Variovorax paradoxus: one gene and its partner. The protein of the gene in region 1 interacts with the protein of each later gene in a pairwise test. Links are inferred from orthologs where the notes say so. Each region holds a gene or a part of one and is shown in the gene's direction. Other genes may lie near its edges.

Region 1 (8,621 bases):
GCGCCGGCAGCAAGCCGGTGGCCATCGAAGGTTTGAACGACTTCACCAGCCAGTGGGAACCGCCGGCACCCGGCCAGCGCTACCGCGCTTTCCAGGTCGGCGTGCAGCTGGCCAACCGCACCGGGGCGCTCAATGAGATCGAGTACTCCGAGTTCGTGGTCAAGGCGCAGGCCTTTGCCGACGCCGTGAACGGCGCGCCCGAGTTTCCCGAGATGCTCGACGAAGTGGCCCGCGCCCGCGAGCTCGACCAGTTCGCCAGCGCGCACGACGCGCAACTGGGCTTCGTGCTGCGTGCGCTGCATGCGGCCTGGAGTCCGGGCTATGTGCAGCAGAACGCTGCGCGGCTGGGCTTTGTCGCCGGGATCATCCCGGGCCGCATGGTGCTGCCGACCAGTGAGGTCGGCTTGCCGCCGATCCTCGGGCTCTCGTTCGACACCCAGGCCGCGCTGGCCGACGATCCGGCGCAATCGGCGATCCGCGAACTCAGCCTGAGCCTCGATGTGCCGCAGGTCGACCGCGGCGAAGAGCCGTTCCGCCGCATGCGCGAAGCTGCTGCCACGCTCGCCCGCGAGATGGACGGCGTGGTGACCGACAGCGACGGCCAGTTGCTGCGCGACGAAACCATGGACGTGATCGGCACCGACCTCGAGCAGCTGTACGACACGCTCGACGCACGCGACCTCGCCGCGGGCTCGCCGCTCGCGCGACGCCTCTTCAGCTGATCCGTCTTTTTCCCGAGGGACCCCCAATGACCACGCGCGACGAAGCGGCACGCGAAGCCGCCGCACTGAGCGAGCAGCTGCATCGCCACGCCCATCTCTACTACGTGCTCGACGCCCCCGAGTTGCCCGACGCGGAGTACGACAAGATGTTCCAGCGCCTGCAGGCGCTGGAAACCGAGTTTCCCGAGCTGCGCACACCCGACTCGCCGACGCAGCGCGTGGGCGGTGCGGTGCTCGACGGCCTGGCCAAGGTGCGGCATCGCGTGCCGATGCTGTCGATCCGCACCGAAACCGACATCACGCCGACCGGCGCCAGCGCCTTCGATGCGCGCGTGCGCCGCGAACTGGGCTTGGCCGAAGACGCAGCGCAGATCGCCTACGTCTGCGAACTCAAGTTCGACGGGCTGGCCATGAGCCTGCGCTACGAGCACGGCGTGCTGGTGCTTGCCGCCACGCGCGGCGACGGCGAGGTGGGCGAAGACGTCACGCAGAACATCCGCACCATCCGGGAGGTTCCGCTGAAGCTCAAGGGCACGGCGCCGCCCGTGGTCGAGGTGCGCGGCGAGGTCTACATGAAGCGCGCCGATTTCGACGCGCTCAACGAGCGCCAGCGCGAGAAGATCGCCGCCGGGCAGAAGAACGAGAAGGTGTTCGTCAACCCGCGCAACGCGGCGGCCGGCGCGGTGCGCCAGCACGATCCCGCGATCGCGGCGGCGCGCCCGCTGAGCTTCTTCGCCTACGGCCTTGGCGAGGTTTCGTCCGCGAGCGAAGGCGGTCCGGAGATTGCCACCCAGTTCGACTGGCTGCAGCAGTTCCATGCATGGGGATTTCCTGTCGCGACGCAGACTGCGCGGGCGACAGGTGCTATTGAACTGATAGCGTTCCACGAAACCATCGGCCGCCAGCGCGATGCGCTGCCGTACGACATCGACGGCGTGGTCTACAAGGTCGACAGCCTGGCGCTGCAGCGACAGCTGGGTTTTGTCTCGCGCGAACCGCGCTGGGCCGTGGCCCACAAGTACCCGGCGCAGGAGCAGCTGACCGAGGTGGTCGGCATCGAGATCCAGGTGGGTCGCACCGGCAAGCTCACGCCGGTCGCCAAGCTGGCGCCGGTGTTCGTCGGCGGCGTGACCGTGACCAACGCCACGCTGCACAACGAAGACGAGGCCCGCCGCAAGGACGTGCGCGTGGGTGACACCGTGATCGTGCGGCGCGCCGGCGACGTGATTCCCGAAGTGGTCGGCGTCGCCCCCGACAGCCTGGCCAAGCCCGACGACCGGCGCGGCGCCATCTTCACGATGCCGCACACCTGCCCCGTGTGCGATTCCGAGGCGGTACGGGAGGAGGGCGAGGTCGACTACCGCTGCACCGGCGGTCTGTTCTGCGCGGCGCAGCGCAAGGAAGCCATCCTGCACTTCGCGGCACGGCGTGCGGTCGATGTCGACGGGCTGGGCGACAAGCTGGTCGAGCAGCTGGTCGATGCCAACCTGATCCGCACCTTGCCCGATCTCTACAAGCTCGGCTTCGTCACGCTGGCGGGCCTGGACCGCATGGCGGAAAAGTCGGCCAAGAACCTCGTCGACTCGCTCGAAGCCTCGAAGAAGACGACGTTGCCGCGCTTCCTGTTCGGCCTGGGCATCCGCCATGTTGGCGAGAGCACGGCCAAGGACCTCGCCAAGCATTTCGGCAAGCTGGACGCGATCATGGACGCGACCGAAGAGCAACTGCTCGAAGTGAACGACGTCGGCCCCGTGGTGGCGCAAAGCCTGCGCACCTTCTTCGACCAGCCGCACAACCGAGAAGTGGTCGAGCAACTGCGGGCCTGCGGCCTGACCTGGGAAGAGTTCGAGCCCGAAGCCCGCGCGCCCAAGCCTTTGGCGGGGCTGACCTTCGTCATCACCGGCACCCTTCCTACGCTGAGCCGCGACGATGCGAAGGATAAATTGGAGGCAGCCGGCGCCAAGGTGGCCGGTTCCGTCAGCAAGAAGACCCACTACCTCGTGGCCGGGGAAGAGGCTGGCAGCAAGCTCGACAAGGCGCGCAACATCGGCGTTACCGTGATCGACGAGGCGCGTATGCTGGAGATTCTCGCGAGCGGGGTTCCGCCGGCTTCCGAAGCCTGAAGCGGGCGGCGGCGTTGACTGTGGCCCTTACCGGCCGTTACGCGACTTCACATCCGCGCAGTCAACAGGGTCTACAAGCGGGCGTTGAACGATTACAGAAGGCCGACAAGGAGTCCCTCATGCAAAAAATTCGTGTTCTCGCGACCAGCCTCGCACTCGGCGGCATCGCGCTGCTGGGCGGCTGCGTGGCCGTTCCTGGCGATCCGTATTACTCCGGCGGCTATTCCGATCCGTACTACTCCGATCCTGGTCCCGTTGTGGTGCCGGCGCCGGTCTACATCCAGGGTGGCGGCTACTACGACAACCGTCGCCCGTACTACGACCGCCGTCCCTACTATGGCCGACCCGGCTATCCCGCGGTGCGTCCCAGCTATCCAGCCGTGCGGCCGACCTATCCATCCGGCCGTCCGCCGGTTCAGATGCGTCCGCCGGCCGTTTCGCCTGCGCACCCGGGCGTGTCGCCCAACTACCCGAGCAACGCGATGCGCCCGCCGCCGGGCGTGCCGTGGCGTGACGCGCCGGCGCTGGCCGACAAGCCCTGACACAAAGCAAGCACACGCCCCAGCGAGGGCGTGGCGCGCTGGCCATAATCCCGCCATGGCCTTCCGCGAAATCCTCAAGATGGGCGACCCCCGGCTGCTGCGCACTGCGCAGCCGGTCGCCGCTTTCGACACCGACGAACTGCACCTGCTGGTGCGCGACATGTTCGAGACCATGAAAGCGGTCAATGGCGCCGGCCTTGCGGCGCCGCAGATCGGCGTCGATCTGCAGCTGGTGATCTTCGGCACCGACACCGTCAATCCCCGCTACCCCGACGCACCGCCGGTGCCGCGCACCGTGCTGCTCAACCCCGTCATCACGCCGCTGGGCGACGAAGAGGAAGAGGGCTGGGAAGGCTGTCTGTCGGTGCCGGGCCTGCGTGGCGTGGTGCCGCGCTTCGCCCACATCCGCTATACGGGCTTCGACCTGTACGGCGACCCGATCGACCGCACCGCCGATGGTTTTCATGCGCGCGTGGTGCAGCATGAAGTCGATCACCTGTTCGGCAAGCTGTACCCGATGCGGGTGCGCGATTTCTCGCGCTTCGGCTACACCGAGGTCTTGTTTCCAGGCCTCGATGCGGCGGACGACGACTGAAGGGTCGTCCGTCCGTTGGCTGGCTTACTTGTTGTTGAGCCCGAAGCGACCGCCGCCCGTGAACGCGAGCGAAATGGCCGCGAACAGGAACATGCCCTGCAGTTCCAGCGCCCAGCCGCCTTGCGCGTTCAGCGCGCCCAGGTCCTTGCGGTGCGCCAGCCAGATCGCCACGACCATGTTGATGGCCACGACCAGCGCGGCGGGCCGCGTGAACAGGCCGACGATCAGCAGCACCGGCGCCAGGATCTCGCCCACGTAGACCCCGTAGGCCAGCACCGCGGGCAGGCCGTGCGACGCGAGCATGCCGCCGATGCCGTCGACGCCCTTGCCGACTTTGGCAATGCCATGCAGCAGGATGAGGATGCCCAGCGCAACGCGCAGGATGAGCTTGCCGGTGTCGTCGGACTTGACCATGGTGTGATTCCTGTTCAGCAGTGATGAAAGGGCCGTATGGTAGTGAAACTCGCCGCGCCGCCAACCGGTCGCCCGCGAACGGATCGACATATGTATCCAACGCGGGGTTCTTTGTCGCCGGCCGGCATCGCCCCGTACACTGCCTTTTGCCTACTGTTGAGGAGCACACACCCATGATGAAAAACACCCGATTCCGTCCGGCACTGCTGGCCGCCGCCTCCGTTGTCGCGCTGGCCGCCGCGGCCCCGGCCTTCGCCGGCAAGACGCTCGACGCGGTCAAGCAGCGCGGCACCGTCAAGTGCGGCGTGACCAACGGCGTGGCCGGTTTCTCGGCGCCCGACACGCAGGGCAACTGGTCGGGCCTGGATGTCGACACCTGCCGCGCCATCGCCGCGGCCGTGCTGGGCGATCCGAAGAAGGTCGACTTCGTGCCGCTCAACTCGCAGCAGCGCTTCTCGGCCCTGCAGGCCGGCGAGATCGACATCCTCGCGCGCAACACCACCTGGACGCTCACGCGCGACGCGTCGCTGGGTTTCAACTTCACCACCATCACCTACTACGACGGCCAGGGCTTCCTGGTGCCCAAGAAGCTCAAGGTGACGAGCGCCAAGCAGCTCAAGAACGCCACCATCTGCACGCAGTCGGGCACCACCAACGAGAAGAACGTGTCGGACTACTTCCGCGCGCAGAACATCCCGGTGAAGACCGTGGTGTTCGAGAGCTTCGAAGCCTCGTTCAAGGCCTTCTTCTCGGGCCGCTGCCAGGCTTTCACGACCGACGCCTCGGCGCTGGCCGGCCTGCGCAACAAGGAAGCGCCGAACCCCGACGACTACCTCATCCTGCCCGAGCTGATCTCCAAGGAGCCGCTCGCGCCGCTGGTGCGCCGCGGCGACGACGAGTGGTTCGCGATCGCCAAGTGGGTGCCCAACGCGCTCATCGAGGCCGAAGAGTTCGGCGTCACGCAAGCCAATGCCGACCAGCTCAAGGGCAGCAGCAAAGACCCGGCGCAGCAGCGCCTGCTCGGCGCCGGTGAAGACCTCGGAAAGCTGCTGGGCCTGGACAAGGACTGGTCGTACCGCGCCATCAAGGCCGTGGGCAACTACGGCGAGATGTTCGAGCGCAACGTCGGACCGAAGTCGGTGCTCAAGCTGCCGCGCGGCTCCAACAATCTGTGGAGCAAAGGCGGCCTGATCTACGCACCTCCTGTTCGATGAGTGGGCAGGCCTCGCGCCGCGGCGCCTGGCTGGCCTGGCTCGTGCAGGCCCTTTTGGTGCTGGCCGTCGTGGCGGGCGCCGCCTGGGTGGTGAACCATGCGCTCGAGGTGCTGCGCGCACGCGGCGTGCGTTCGGGCTTCGACTTTCTCACCGAGCCCGCAGGCTTTTCGATCAGCGAAGGCTGGCTCGATTTCGATGCCAGCCAACCTTCGTGGCGCGCGTTTCTTGCGGGCCTGATCAACACCGTGCGCGCAGCCGTGCCGGCCGCCATCTTCGCGGTGGTGCTCGGCACGCTGATCGGCATCGGCCGGCTCGCGCCGCACGTGCTGCTGCGCGGCATCTGCACCGCGTACGTGGAGCTGCTGCGCAACGTGCCGCTGCTGGTGCAGCTGCTGATGCTGGCCTTCGCGATGGCCAACCTGCTGCCCGACCCGACCGAGCCCGTGCACCTGCTGCCGGGCGTGTGGCTCAGCAAGGGCGGGCTCAGCGTGCCCTGGCCCGTGACGGGCGAGGGCGGCTGGTGGCCCACGCATTTCGAATGGCCCGAGCGCGGTGACTTCGGCGTGAGCGGCGGCGCCGCGCTGAGCCCGGAGTACGTGACCATCGTCGCCGGGCTGTCGCTGTATTCGGCGGCTTTCGTCGCCGAGATCGTGCGCGCCGGCATCCTCTCGGTCTCGCAGGGGCAGGTGCTGGCGGGGCAGGCGCTGGGGCTGTCGTCGGTGCAGCAGCTGCGCATCGTGATCCTGCCGCAGGCGCTGCGCGTGATCGTGCCCTCGCTCACCAACCAGTTGCTGAGCCTCACCAAGAATTCGTCGCTGGCCGTCGCCGTGGGCTATCCGGAGCTGGTGTCGGTGGCCAACACCACCATCGGCTCGAACGGACGGGCATTCGAGTGCATCGCGATCATCATGGCGGTGTATTTGCTGCTGTCGCTCGTGATCTCCTTCGGCATGAACCGCTACAACGCGCGCGTCGCGCTGCGAGGCTGGCGATGAGGCGCGTCGCGCAAGGCCCCATCGCGTGGCGCAGCGAGCTGTGGGGGTCGCCGCTGCGCGCGCTCGCCACGGTGCTGTTGTTGGGCTTGCTCGCGTGGGCCGGCTTCCACGCGTTCGAATGGGGCGTGGTGCACGCCGTGTTCCGCCCCGACGCGGATGCCTGCCGCGCCGTTCAGCACGGCGCCTGCTGGGGCGTGGTCGCCGAGAAGTGGCGGCCGATGCTGTTCGGTCGCTTTCCGTATGAAGAGCAATGGCGTCCGGCCCTCGCGGTGGTCGTGCTGTCTGCGGTGACCGTGCTCAGCGCCTGGCCGCGCAGCTGGCGCTGGTGGCTGGTGCCGCTGTGGCTCGTGGCGTTACTGCTGTTCGTCGGGCTGATGCACGGTGGCGTGGCCGGGATGAGCACGGTGCCGACCAGCCGCTGGGGTGGCCTGCCGCTCACCATCGGTCTGGCCGTGGTCGGGCTGGCGCTGGCCTTTCCACTGGCGTTGCTGCTCGCGATGGGGCGGCGCTCCGAATGGCCGGTGGTGCGCACGCTGAGCGCGAGCTACATCGAGCTGGTGCGCGGCGTGCCGCTGATCTCGGTGCTGTTCATGGCCTCGTTCCTGTTGCCGTTGCTGTGGCCCGCGGGCTGGCAGCCCGACGTGCTGGTGCGCGTGCTGATGGGGCTCACGCTGTTCGTCGCAGCGTATCTGGCGGAGATCATCCGCGGCGGCCTGCAGGCCGTGCCGCGCGGCCAGACCGAGGTGGCGATGGCGCTGGGCTTCGGTCGCTGGCCGGTGCAGCGCGACATCGTGCTGCCGCAGGCGCTGCGCCTCGTGGTGCCCGCGCTGACCAACAGCGTGGTCGGTACGCTGAAGGACACCTCGCTGGTGACCGTGGTCGGTCTGTTCGAGCTGACCGGCGCGCTCGGGCTCGCGCTGGGCGGCGATCCGGTCTGGCGGCCGTTCTACCTCGAGGGCTACCTGTTCGTCGCGGCCGTCTACTGGCTGCTGTGCTTCGGGCTGTCGCGCTACAGCGTCTGGCTCGAGCGGCGCCTGGGCGCCAGCTCGGCGTAGCCGGTCTGCGTGTCGGGCTCGCGCGAGAAGCGCCATTCGGGCAGCACCGCGACGAGGACCTCGGCTGTGGTCCGTACCACGCAGCCCGGTGCGGCATGGCCGCCCGACACCCGGCCGGCGGCATCCGACACGCTGAGATGCAGGTGCGAGCCATCGGGCGACAGCGTGCCGGCGAGCGTAAGGATTTCAAGGTCGCCTTCGATGCGCGTCGCCGCTTCGGCGCCCGCGAAACGAATGCGCGCGCCGCGCAGGCTGCCGATGCCCGAGACCACGAAGGCCGCGTCGCCGATGCCGCCCTGCTTCAGCACGGCATCGAGTGCCGCGCGCAGGTCGTCGCCGGGTTGCAGCCGCAGCACAAGCGTGTCCATGCGCTGTTGCCTCGCGTCAGCTCGCCGACAGCGCCTTGTCGACCACCTGCTGCGCCTCGCCGAGGATGCGTGCGAGGTGCTCGTCGCCGAGGAAGCTCTCGCCGTAGATCTTGTAGATGTTCTCCGTGCCCGAAGGCCGAGCGGCGAACCAGCCGTTCTCGGTGACGACCTTCACGCCGCCGATGGCCGCGCCGTTGCCCGGCGCGTGGCTCAGCACGTTCTCGATCTTCTCGCCGGCCAGCGTGGTCGAGGTGATCTGCTGCGGCGATAGGGCCGACAGGCGCTTCTTCTGCTCGGGCGTGGCGGGTGCGTCCACGCGATCGGACACAGGGCGCCCCAGCGCCTGCGTGAGTTCGTTGAAGCGCTCGCCGGGGTCGCGCCCCGTGCGCGCAGCGATTTCGGCCGAGAGCAGGGCGGGCACGATGCCGTCCTTGTCGGTGGTCCACGCGCTGCCGTCGTGGCGCAGGAAGGTGGCGCCCGCGCTTTCTTCGCCGCCGAAACCGAGCGAGCCGTCGACCAGCCCGTCGACGAACCACTTGAAGCCCACGGGCACCTCGTACAGCGGGCGGCCCAGTTGCGCGGCCACGCGGTCG
Region 2 (8,880 bases), 4.2 Mb from region 1 along the record:
GGCGTGCCGTCAGGTTGGGGGTCGGCCCAGACGTACCAGTCGGCCTTCGGGTTGTCGCGCGAGCTGCGGCTTTCGGCGAACCACGCGTGCTGGTCGGACGTGTGCGAGAGCACCTGGTCGATGATGAGCTTCAGCCCCAGCGCGTGCATGCGTGCGCGCATGGCGTCGAAGTCGGCCAGCGTGCCGAACAGCGGATCGACCGCGCGGTAGTCGGCCACGTCGTAGCCGAAGTCTTTCATGGGGGAGCGGAAGAAGGGCGAGACCCAGACCGCGTCGACGCCGAGGCTGGCGACGTGGTCGAGCTTCGACGTGATGCCGGGCAGGTCGCCGACGCCGTCGCCGTTGCTGTCCATGAAGCTGCGCGGGTAGATCTGGTAGATCACTGCGCCCCGCCACCATTCGCCTTTGCTGCCGCTCATGCCTGCCCCTGTGGTCGAAATTCATTGTGGCATGCGAAATCCGGGCCAGCAGTACGCTGATGCGGACAGCCGCCGCGCAAGAAGTGGGTAAATTCAGCAGGGCGGGACGCTGCCGTCCCGCCCCCGACCGATGACCACCGACGACCCCGCTTTCTCCCCCTCCGCTCCTTCCGCCCGACCCATCGGCCTCGCCGCGCTCGAACGCCGGCTCGCCCAGGACCTTGACTACCTCGGCTGGCCCGCCCGCGCCTGGGTGCCGCCGCGCCAGATCGCCGGCGAGCCCGTGCTCGACGTGGCCATCATCGGCGGCGGCCAGGCCGGGCTGGCCGCGGCAGGCGCGCTGGCGCAGCAGGGCATCCGAGCCGTGATCTTCGACCGCGCGCCGGCCGGCCGCGAAGGCCCCTGGGCCACCACGGCGCGCATGGAAACCCTGCGCTCGCCCAAGGAACTCACGGGCCCTGCGCTGGGGCTGCCCTCGCTGACCTTCCGTGCCTGGTTCGAGGCCCAGTTCGGCACCGAGGCCTGGGCCGCGATGGACAAGATCCCGCGCCTGCAGTGGATGGACTACCTGGTCTGGTACCGCCGCGTGATGGGCGTGGACGTGCGCAACGACACCGCCGTCACCGGCCTGCAGCCGCTGCCCGACACCAGCGCCGTGCGCCTGGACCTGCGCACGCCCGACGGCGAACGCCGCGTGCTGGCGCGCCGCGTCGTGCTGGCCACCGGCCGCGACGGCCTCGGCGGTCCGGCCGTGCCCGCGTTCGTGGACGGCCTGCCGCGCGCCAGGTGGGCGCATTCGTCCGACGAGATGGACTACGGCCGCCTCAAGGGCCTGCGCGTGGGCGTGGTCGGCGCGGGCTCCTCGGCCATGGACAGTGCCGCCACGGCGCTCGAGGCCGGCGCGCACAGCGTCGAGCTGCTGATCCGCCGGCCCGACCTGCCGCGCGTCAACAAGGGCAAGGGCGCCGGCGTGCCGGGGCTCACGCAGGGGCATTACGACCTGCCCGACGAACTCAAATGGCGCATCCGCCACTACATCAACGTGCTGAACGTGCCGCCGCCGCACGGCAGCACGCTGCGGGTGTCGCGGCATGCCAACGCCTTTTTCAACTTCGGTTGCCCCGTCCTGGCCGTGGCGCCGCAGGGCGAGGCGCTGCGCGTGACCACGCCCAAGGGCGACTTCGCATTCGACTTCCTGATCGTGTCGACCGGTTTCCAGGTCGACTGGGCCGCCCGCCCCGAATTCGCGGGCATTGCCGCCCACATTCGCACCTGGAAAGATCGTTTCACGCCCGCGCCCGGTGACGAAGACCGCGAACTGACCGATTCGCCCGACCTCGGGCCGGCCTTCGAATTCCAGGAAAACGCGCCCGGCGCCTGCCCGGGGCTGGATCGCATCCACTGCTTCTGCTACCCGGCGGCGCTGTCGCACGGCACGGTGTCGGGCGACATTCCGGCCATCAGCGACGGCGCGCGGCGCCTGGCGTCGGGGCTGGCCAGCCTGTTCTACCGGGAAGATGCGGCCCACCACTGGGCGAACCTGCAGGCCTACAGCGAGCCGGAACTGTTCGGCGACGAGTGGACGCCCGCCCCGCCGCCGCAGGAAAGGGCCTGATTCCGGCACGGGGCCGGGGGCGATCACGCGCGGCGCGATAATCCGCCTTCCCGGCCGCCGTCGAGCCGGGCCCTGCCGAGATGTCATGAACCCCAGCTACAAACCCAGCGACGTCGAGTCCGCTGCCCAGGCGCAATGGCGCGCCGCCGATGTCTACCGTGTCACCGAGGACACGGGTCGCAAGAAGTACTACGCCTGTTCGATGCTGCCGTACCCCAGCGGCAAGCTGCACATGGGCCACGTGCGCAACTACACGATCAACGACATGCTCACGCGCTACCTGCGCATGAGCGGCTACAACGTGCTGATGCCCATGGGCTGGGACGCCTTCGGCCTGCCGGCCGAGAACGCGGCGCTCAAGAACGGCGTGCCGCCGGCCAAGTGGACCTACGAGAACATCGCCTACATGAAGGGCCAGCTCCAGGCCATGGGCCTGGCGATCGACTGGAGCCGCGAGATCGCCACCTGCGATCCGAGCTACTACAAGTGGAACCAGTGGCTGTTCCTGAAGATGCTCGAAAAGGGCATTGCCTACCGCAAGACCCAGGTCGTCAACTGGGACCCGGTCGACCAGACCGTGCTGGCCAACGAGCAGGTGATCGACGGCAAGGGCTGGCGCACCGGCGCCACCGTCGAGCGCCGCGAGATCCCCGGCTACTACCTGAAGATCAGCGACTACGCCGAAGAACTGCTCGAGCACACCCAGCACAAGCTGCCGGGCTGGCCCGAGCGCGTCAAGCTGATGCAGGAAAACTGGATCGGCAAGAGCGAGGGCCTGCGCTTCGCCTTCACGCATGACATCAAGGATGCGAGCGGCAAGCTCATCCAGGACGGCCGCATGTACGTGTTCACCACGCGTGCCGACACCATCATGGGCGTCACCTTCTGCGCCGTCGCGCCCGAGCATCCGCTGGCGGCGCACGCCGCCACGCTCGATCCGAAGGTCGCGGCCTTCATCGAGGAATGCAAGGGCGGCGGCACCACCGAAGCCGAGCTGGCCACGCAGGAGAAGAAGGGCGTGCCCACGGGCCTGACCGTGACGCACCCGATCACCGACGAACAGGTGCCGGTGTGGGTCGGCAACTACGTGCTCATCAACTACGGCGACGGCGCCGTGATGGGCGTGCCCGCGCACGACGAACGCGACTTTGCCTTCGCCAACAAGTACGGCATCGAGATCATCCAGGTCGTGCTGGTCGACGACGAACCGCACTTCGACTATCACAAGTGGCAGGACTGGTACGGCGACAAGCAGCGCGGCGTGACCATCAACTCCGACAACTTCAGCGGCATGACCTACAAGGAGGCCGTGGCCGCCGTGGCGCATGCGCTGGGCCAGAAGGGCCTGGGCGAGCTGCAGACCACCTGGCGCCTGCGCGACTGGGGCGTGAGCCGCCAGCGCTACTGGGGCACGCCGATCCCGATCATCCATTGCGACGAACACGGCGCGGTGCCGGTCCCCGAGAAGGACCTGCCCGTGGTGCTGCCGACCGACTGCGTGCCCGACGGCTCGGGCAACCCGCTGGCCAAGCACGAAGGCTTCCACGCCGGCGTGGTGTGCCCGGTGTGCGGCAAGGCCGCGCGGCGCGAGACCGACACGATGGACACCTTCGTCGATTCGTCGTGGTACTTCATGCGCTACTGCGACCCCAAGAACGACCAGGCCATGGTCGCCGAGGGCGCCGACTACTGGATGCCGATGGACCAGTACATCGGCGGCATCGAGCATGCGATTCTTCACCTGCTGTACGCGCGCTTCTGGACCAAGGTCATGCGCGACCTGGGCCTCGTGAAGGCCGACGAGCCCTTCGCCAAGCTGCTCACGCAGGGCATGGTGCTCAACCACATCTTCTACAAGCGCAACGAGAAGGGCGGCAAGGACTACTTCCCGCCGCTCGAAGTCACGGCGGTGCTCGACGCGCAGGGTCGCATCACCGGCGGCACGCTGGCCGACGGCACGAAGGTCGAGTACGGCGGCGTGGGCAAGATGGGCAAGAGCGAACGCAACGGCGTCGACCCGCAGGACCTCATCGAGAAGTACGGCGCCGACACCGCGCGCCTGTACACCATGTTCACCGCGCCGCCCGAAGCCACGCTCGAGTGGAACGACGCGGCCGTCGAAGGCAGCTACCGCTTCCTGCGCCGCGTGTGGAACTACGGCGTGGCCCAGGCCGACGTGGCGCCGGTGGCGCTCGCCGGCCAGAGCTTCGGCAAGCCCGCCCAGGCGTTGCGCCGCGAGGTGCACACCGTGCTGCGCCAGATCGACTACGACTACCAGCGCATGCAATACAACACCGTGGTGTCGGGCACGATGAAGCTGCTCAACGCGCTCGAAGGCTTCAAGCCCGACGGCAGCGCGGGCGACGCGGCCGCCGCGCGCGAGGGCTTCGGCATCCTGCTGCGCTGCCTGTACCCGGCCACGCCGCACATCGCGCACCAGCTCTGGCAACAGCTCGGCTACGACAAGGCATCGGGCGACCTGCTCGACGCGCCCTGGCCCGTGGTCGACGTGGCCGCACTGGCGCAGGACGAGGTCGAACTCATGCTGCAGGTCAACGGCAAGCTGCGCGGCAAGCTGCTCGTGCCCGCCGGTGCCTCGAAGGACGAGATCGAGCGTCTGGCGCTCGCCTGCGACGACTTCGTCAACTTCGCCGAAGGCGCGCCGCCCAAGCGCGTGATCGTGGTGCCCGGGCGCCTGGTCAACGTGGTCATCTGACACAGACTCTGCAGAACGACGGAAACGACAGACGCATGAACATTCGCAATGCCTCGCAGCCGCGCCGCGGCTTTCTCCTGGGCCTCGGCGTCGCAGGCGCTTCGCTGGTGCTGTCCGGCTGCGGCTTCGCACTGCGCCAGGCGCCGACCTTCGCGTTCAAGACGCTGTCGCTCGAAGGCAATACGGCGCTCATCAACCAGCTGCGGCGCGAGCTGCGCGCGGCCGGCAACGTGCGGCTGGTGCCCAAGGAAGAGGCGGGCACCGCCGACGCCGTGCTCGTCGTGCTGGGCGAGGACCGCGACCGGTTCGTCATCTCGACCAATTCCGCTGGTCTGGTGCGCGAGGTGCAATTGCGCCTGCGCGCCCGCTTCAGCCTGCGAACACCGGGCGGCAAGGAATTGCTGGCCGCCTCCGAGGTCTCGCAGACGCGCGACCTGAGCTTCAACGAAACCAATGCGCTGGCCAAGGAGAGCGAGGCCGATCTGCTGTACCGCGACATGCAGGCCGACATCGCGCAGCAGTTGATGCGCCGGCTGGCGGCGGTGCAGTCCCTGTAAGCCTCGCTTCCGTTCTTTCAATGCAACTTGCCAGTGCCCAGCTCGGCGCCCACCTGCAAAAGGGCCTGAAGCCGCTTTACACGATCCACGGCGATGAGCCGTTGCTCGCGCAGGAGGCGGCCGACGCCATCCGCGCCGCCGCGCGCGCCCAGGGCCACACCGAGCGCAGCTCGTACACCGTGGCTGGCGCGCACTTCGATTGGAGCGCGGTGCTCGCGGCCGGAGGCTCGCTCTCGCTGTTCGCCGACAAGCAGATCGTCGAGATCCGCATTCCGTCGGGCAAGCCCGGCAAGGACGGCAGCGTCGCGCTGCAGCAGCTGGCCGAGGCCGCGCCCGGCAACGACAGCACGCTCACGCTGGTGATGCTGCCGCGCCTGGACAAGGCCACGCGCACCGGTGCGTGGTTCTCGGCGCTCGAGAACAACGGCGTGAGCCTCCAGGTCGACCCGATCGAGCGCGCCGCGCTGCCGCAATGGATCGCCCAGCGCCTCGGGCTGCAGAACCAGCGCGTGATGCCCGGCGACGAAGGGCAGCGCACGCTGCAGTTCTTTGCCGACCGCGTCGAAGGCAACCTGCTCGCCGCGCACCAGGAAATCCAGAAACTTGCACTGCTGCACCCGGCCGGCGAGCTGAGCTGGGAGCAGGTCGAGGGCGCCGTCAACAACGTGGCGCGCTACGACGTGTTCAAGCTCTCCGAGGCCGTGCTGGCCGGCAACCCGCAGCGCGTGGCGCGCATGCTCGACGGCCTGCAGGCCGAGGGCGAAGCCGAGGTGCTGGTGCACTACACGATCGCCGAGGACATCCGCGCCCTCAAGCGCGTGAAGGACGCCATGGCCGCCGGCCGCCCGCTGCCGATGGCGCTGCGCGAGAACCGCATCTGGGGCCCGCGCGAGCGCGCCTTCGAACGCGTGCTGCCGCGCCTGGACGACCGCATGCTGACCCGCCTGCTGCGCGCGGCCCACCTGGTCGACGGCATCTGCAAGGGCCTGAAGCAGCCCGACTGGCCCGCCAGCGGCTGGCAGGCGCTGCAGCGGCTGGCGCTGATGCTGTGCCGCGCCTGCAGCACGGCCTCGGCGCCACGCCGCGCCTGACGTCCGCTTGCCGTCTGTAGACGGCAAAAGGCCCGCGTCAGCCGGACCGAAGGTCCGCGTGGGAAAATGCCGGCTATGAACGCGTTCAACGTCAGCGAGCACATGCAGACCCTCGGTCTGCAAGCCAAAGCCGCTGCATTCCTCATGGCCCGTGCGGATGCAGCTACCAAAAACAGAGCACTGAAGGCGCTGGCCCGGCGCCTGCGCGAAGTCGGCCCCGAGCTGGCTGCTGCCAACCAGAAGGACCTGGAGCGCGCCACGGCCGCCGGCCTGTCGGCCCCGATGGTCGACCGGCTCAAGCTCACGCCCAAGGTCCTCGAAACCGTGGCCGAAGGCTGCGAGCAGCTGGCCGGCATGGCCGACGTGATCGGCGAAATCATCGGCATGAAGCAGCAGCCCAGCGGCATCCGCGTGGGCCAGATGCGCGTGCCGATCGGCGTCTTCGGCATGATCTACGAGAGCCGCCCCAACGTGACCATCGAGGCCGCGAGCCTCGCGATCAAGAGCGGCAATGCCGCCATCCTGCGCGGCGGCTCGGAAGCCATCGAGTCGAACAAGGCGCTGGCGCTGCTGGTGTCCGAGGCGCTGGCCGAAGCCGGCCTGCCGGTCGAGGCGGTGCAGCTGGTGCAGACCACCGACCGCGAAGCCGTGGGCCAGCTCATCGCCATGCCCGAATTCGTCGACGTGATCATTCCGCGCGGCGGCAAGGGCCTCATCGAGCGCATCAGCCGCGACGCCAAGGTGCCCGTCATCAAGCACCTGGACGGCAACTGCCACGTGTACGTGGACGACACGGCCGAGTTCGACATGGCGCTGCGCATCGTCGACAACGCCAAGACCCAGAAGTACAGCCCCTGCAACGCCGCCGAAGGCCTGCTGGTGTCGGCCTCGGTGGCCGACCACTTCCTGCCCGAGATCGCCGCCGTCTTCGCCGCCAAGGGCGTCGAAATGCGCTGCGACCCGGCCGCTGCCGCCATCCTGCGCGCCAGCGAGGCGCACCATCCGCAGGCCAAGGTGCTTGATGCGGTCGAGTCCGACTGGTCCGAGGAATACCTGGCCGCCGTCATCAGCATCAAGGTGGTGGCGGGCGTCGATGAGGCCATTGCGCACATCAACCGCTACTCGAGCCACCACACCGACGCCATCGTCACGCGCGACCACATCAATGCCCAGCGCTTCCTGCGCGAGGTCGATTCGGCCAGCGTGATGGTGAATGCGAGCACGCGCTTCGCAGACGGTTTCGAGTACGGGCTGGGCGCCGAAATCGGCATCAGCACCGACAAGTTCCATGCGCGCGGCCCGGTCGGCATCGAAGGCCTGACCTCGCTCAAGTACGTGGTGCTGGGGCAGGGCGAAGTCCGCAGCTAGTCGGGGTCCGAAGGGCCGGGGCCATCGGGCCGGCGGCGCGGCCCGTGCCGCGGTGTTCTTGCAACGTGTGTTGTGGATTGGGGTGCTTTGTTCTCTTTGGCTGCTTGTCATCGGGGCGGCCATCCCCAAATCCTACAATTCCACTCCACCTTTAAGCACAAAACCAACAAGGCCGCTGCATGGTTCCGCATCTCGTCACTGCCCTGACCGGCCCGATCAACGAACTGGAGCAGCGGGTGCTCGACTCGACGCCCGCCATCGAGCGCTGGTTCCGCCTCGAGTGGATGGAGCACACGCCGCCGTTCTACAGCGCCGTCGACATCCGAAACGCGGGCTTCAAGCTCGCCCCGGTCGACACCAACCTGTTCCCCGGCGGCTGGAACAACCTCACCAAGGAAATGCTGCCGCTGGCGGTGCAGGCTGCGCAGGCGGCCATCGAGAAGATCTGTCCGGAGGCGCGCAACCTGCTCGTCATTCCTGAAAATCACTCGAAAAACACCTTTTATCTCGCCAACATCGCGCAACTGGTGCGCATCTTCCACATGGCGGGCCTCAATGTGCGCATCGGCTCCGTCGATCCGGCCATCAAGTCGCCCAAGAAGATCGAGTTGCCCAACGGCGAGACCGTGACGCTCGAACCGGTGGTGCGTTCCAAGCGCCGCCTGGGCCTGAAGAACTTCGATCCCTGCACAATTCTTCTGAACAACGAGCTTTCTGCAGGAACGCCGGGCATCCTCGAAGACCTGCACGAGCAATACCTGCTGCCGCCGCTGCACGCGGGCTGGTCGGTGCGCCGCAAGAGCAACCATTTGCACAGCTATGAAGAGCTGTGCAAGCGCTTCGGCAAGCTGCTGGGCATCGATCCGTGGCTCATCAACCCGATCTACGCGCGCGCCGAAGGCGTCGACGTGGCCGAGGGCCGCGGCATCGACGTGCTCACCAGCCATGTCGACGCGGTGCTCACCAAGGTGCGCCGCAAGTACAAGGAATACGGCATCAACGAGAAGCCGTTCGTGGTCGTCAAGGGCGGCCACAGCGGCAGCGGGAGCCCCGGCGTCGTGACCGTGCGCGACGCGAAAGAGGTCGAGGCGCTCATTGGCAAGTCGCGCACCGC

What was found.
Region 2: the proteins of ligA (region 1) and leuS interact in binary tests that used the Escherichia coli proteins (3 or more experiments, as listed by UniProt). The link is inferred for Variovorax paradoxus from one-to-one orthologs.

What each region holds. Positions count from the first base shown.
Region 1 is NZ_CP045644.1:5,271,733-5,280,353, forward strand. Bases 394-3,296 are described here. They hold ligA (NAD-dependent DNA ligase LigA), read left to right. Parts: upstream 394-748; coding sequence 749-2,845; downstream 2,846-3,296. Other genes in these bases: GFK26_RS24325 (cell division protein ZipA C-terminal FtsZ-binding domain-containing protein), read left to right, coding at 394-722; GFK26_RS34345 (hypothetical protein), read left to right, coding at 2,965-3,296. Outside these bases: more of GFK26_RS24325, read left to right, coding at 1-393; more of GFK26_RS34345, read left to right, coding at 3,297-3,387; def (peptide deformylase), read left to right, coding at 3,443-3,982; GFK26_RS24345 (DoxX family protein), read right to left, coding at 4,007-4,396; GFK26_RS24350 (amino acid ABC transporter substrate-binding protein), read left to right, coding at 4,573-5,610; GFK26_RS24355 (amino acid ABC transporter permease), read left to right, coding at 5,607-6,605; GFK26_RS24360 (amino acid ABC transporter permease), read left to right, coding at 6,602-7,660; GFK26_RS24365 (PPC domain-containing DNA-binding protein), read right to left, coding at 7,615-8,028; pgm (phosphoglucomutase (alpha-D-glucose-1,6-bisphosphate-dependent)), read right to left, coding at 8,045-8,621. UniProt on the Escherichia coli protein: DNA ligase that catalyzes the formation of phosphodiester linkages between 5'-phosphoryl and 3'-hydroxyl groups in double-stranded DNA using NAD as a coenzyme and as the energy source for the reaction.
Region 2 is NZ_CP045644.1:1,064,789-1,073,668, reverse strand. The notes cover bases 1,789-4,950. They hold leuS (leucine--tRNA ligase), read left to right. Parts: upstream 1,789-2,119; coding sequence 2,120-4,750; downstream 4,751-4,950. Other genes in these bases: lptE (LPS assembly lipoprotein LptE), read left to right, coding at 4,786-4,950; GFK26_RS04825 (flavin-containing monooxygenase), read left to right, coding at 1,789-2,034. Outside these bases: GFK26_RS04830 (alpha-amylase family glycosyl hydrolase), read right to left, coding at 1-419; more of GFK26_RS04825, read left to right, coding at 550-1,788; more of lptE, read left to right, coding at 4,951-5,307; holA (DNA polymerase III subunit delta), read left to right, coding at 5,328-6,398; GFK26_RS04805 (glutamate-5-semialdehyde dehydrogenase), read left to right, coding at 6,474-7,766; gshA (glutamate--cysteine ligase), read left to right, coding at 7,946-8,880.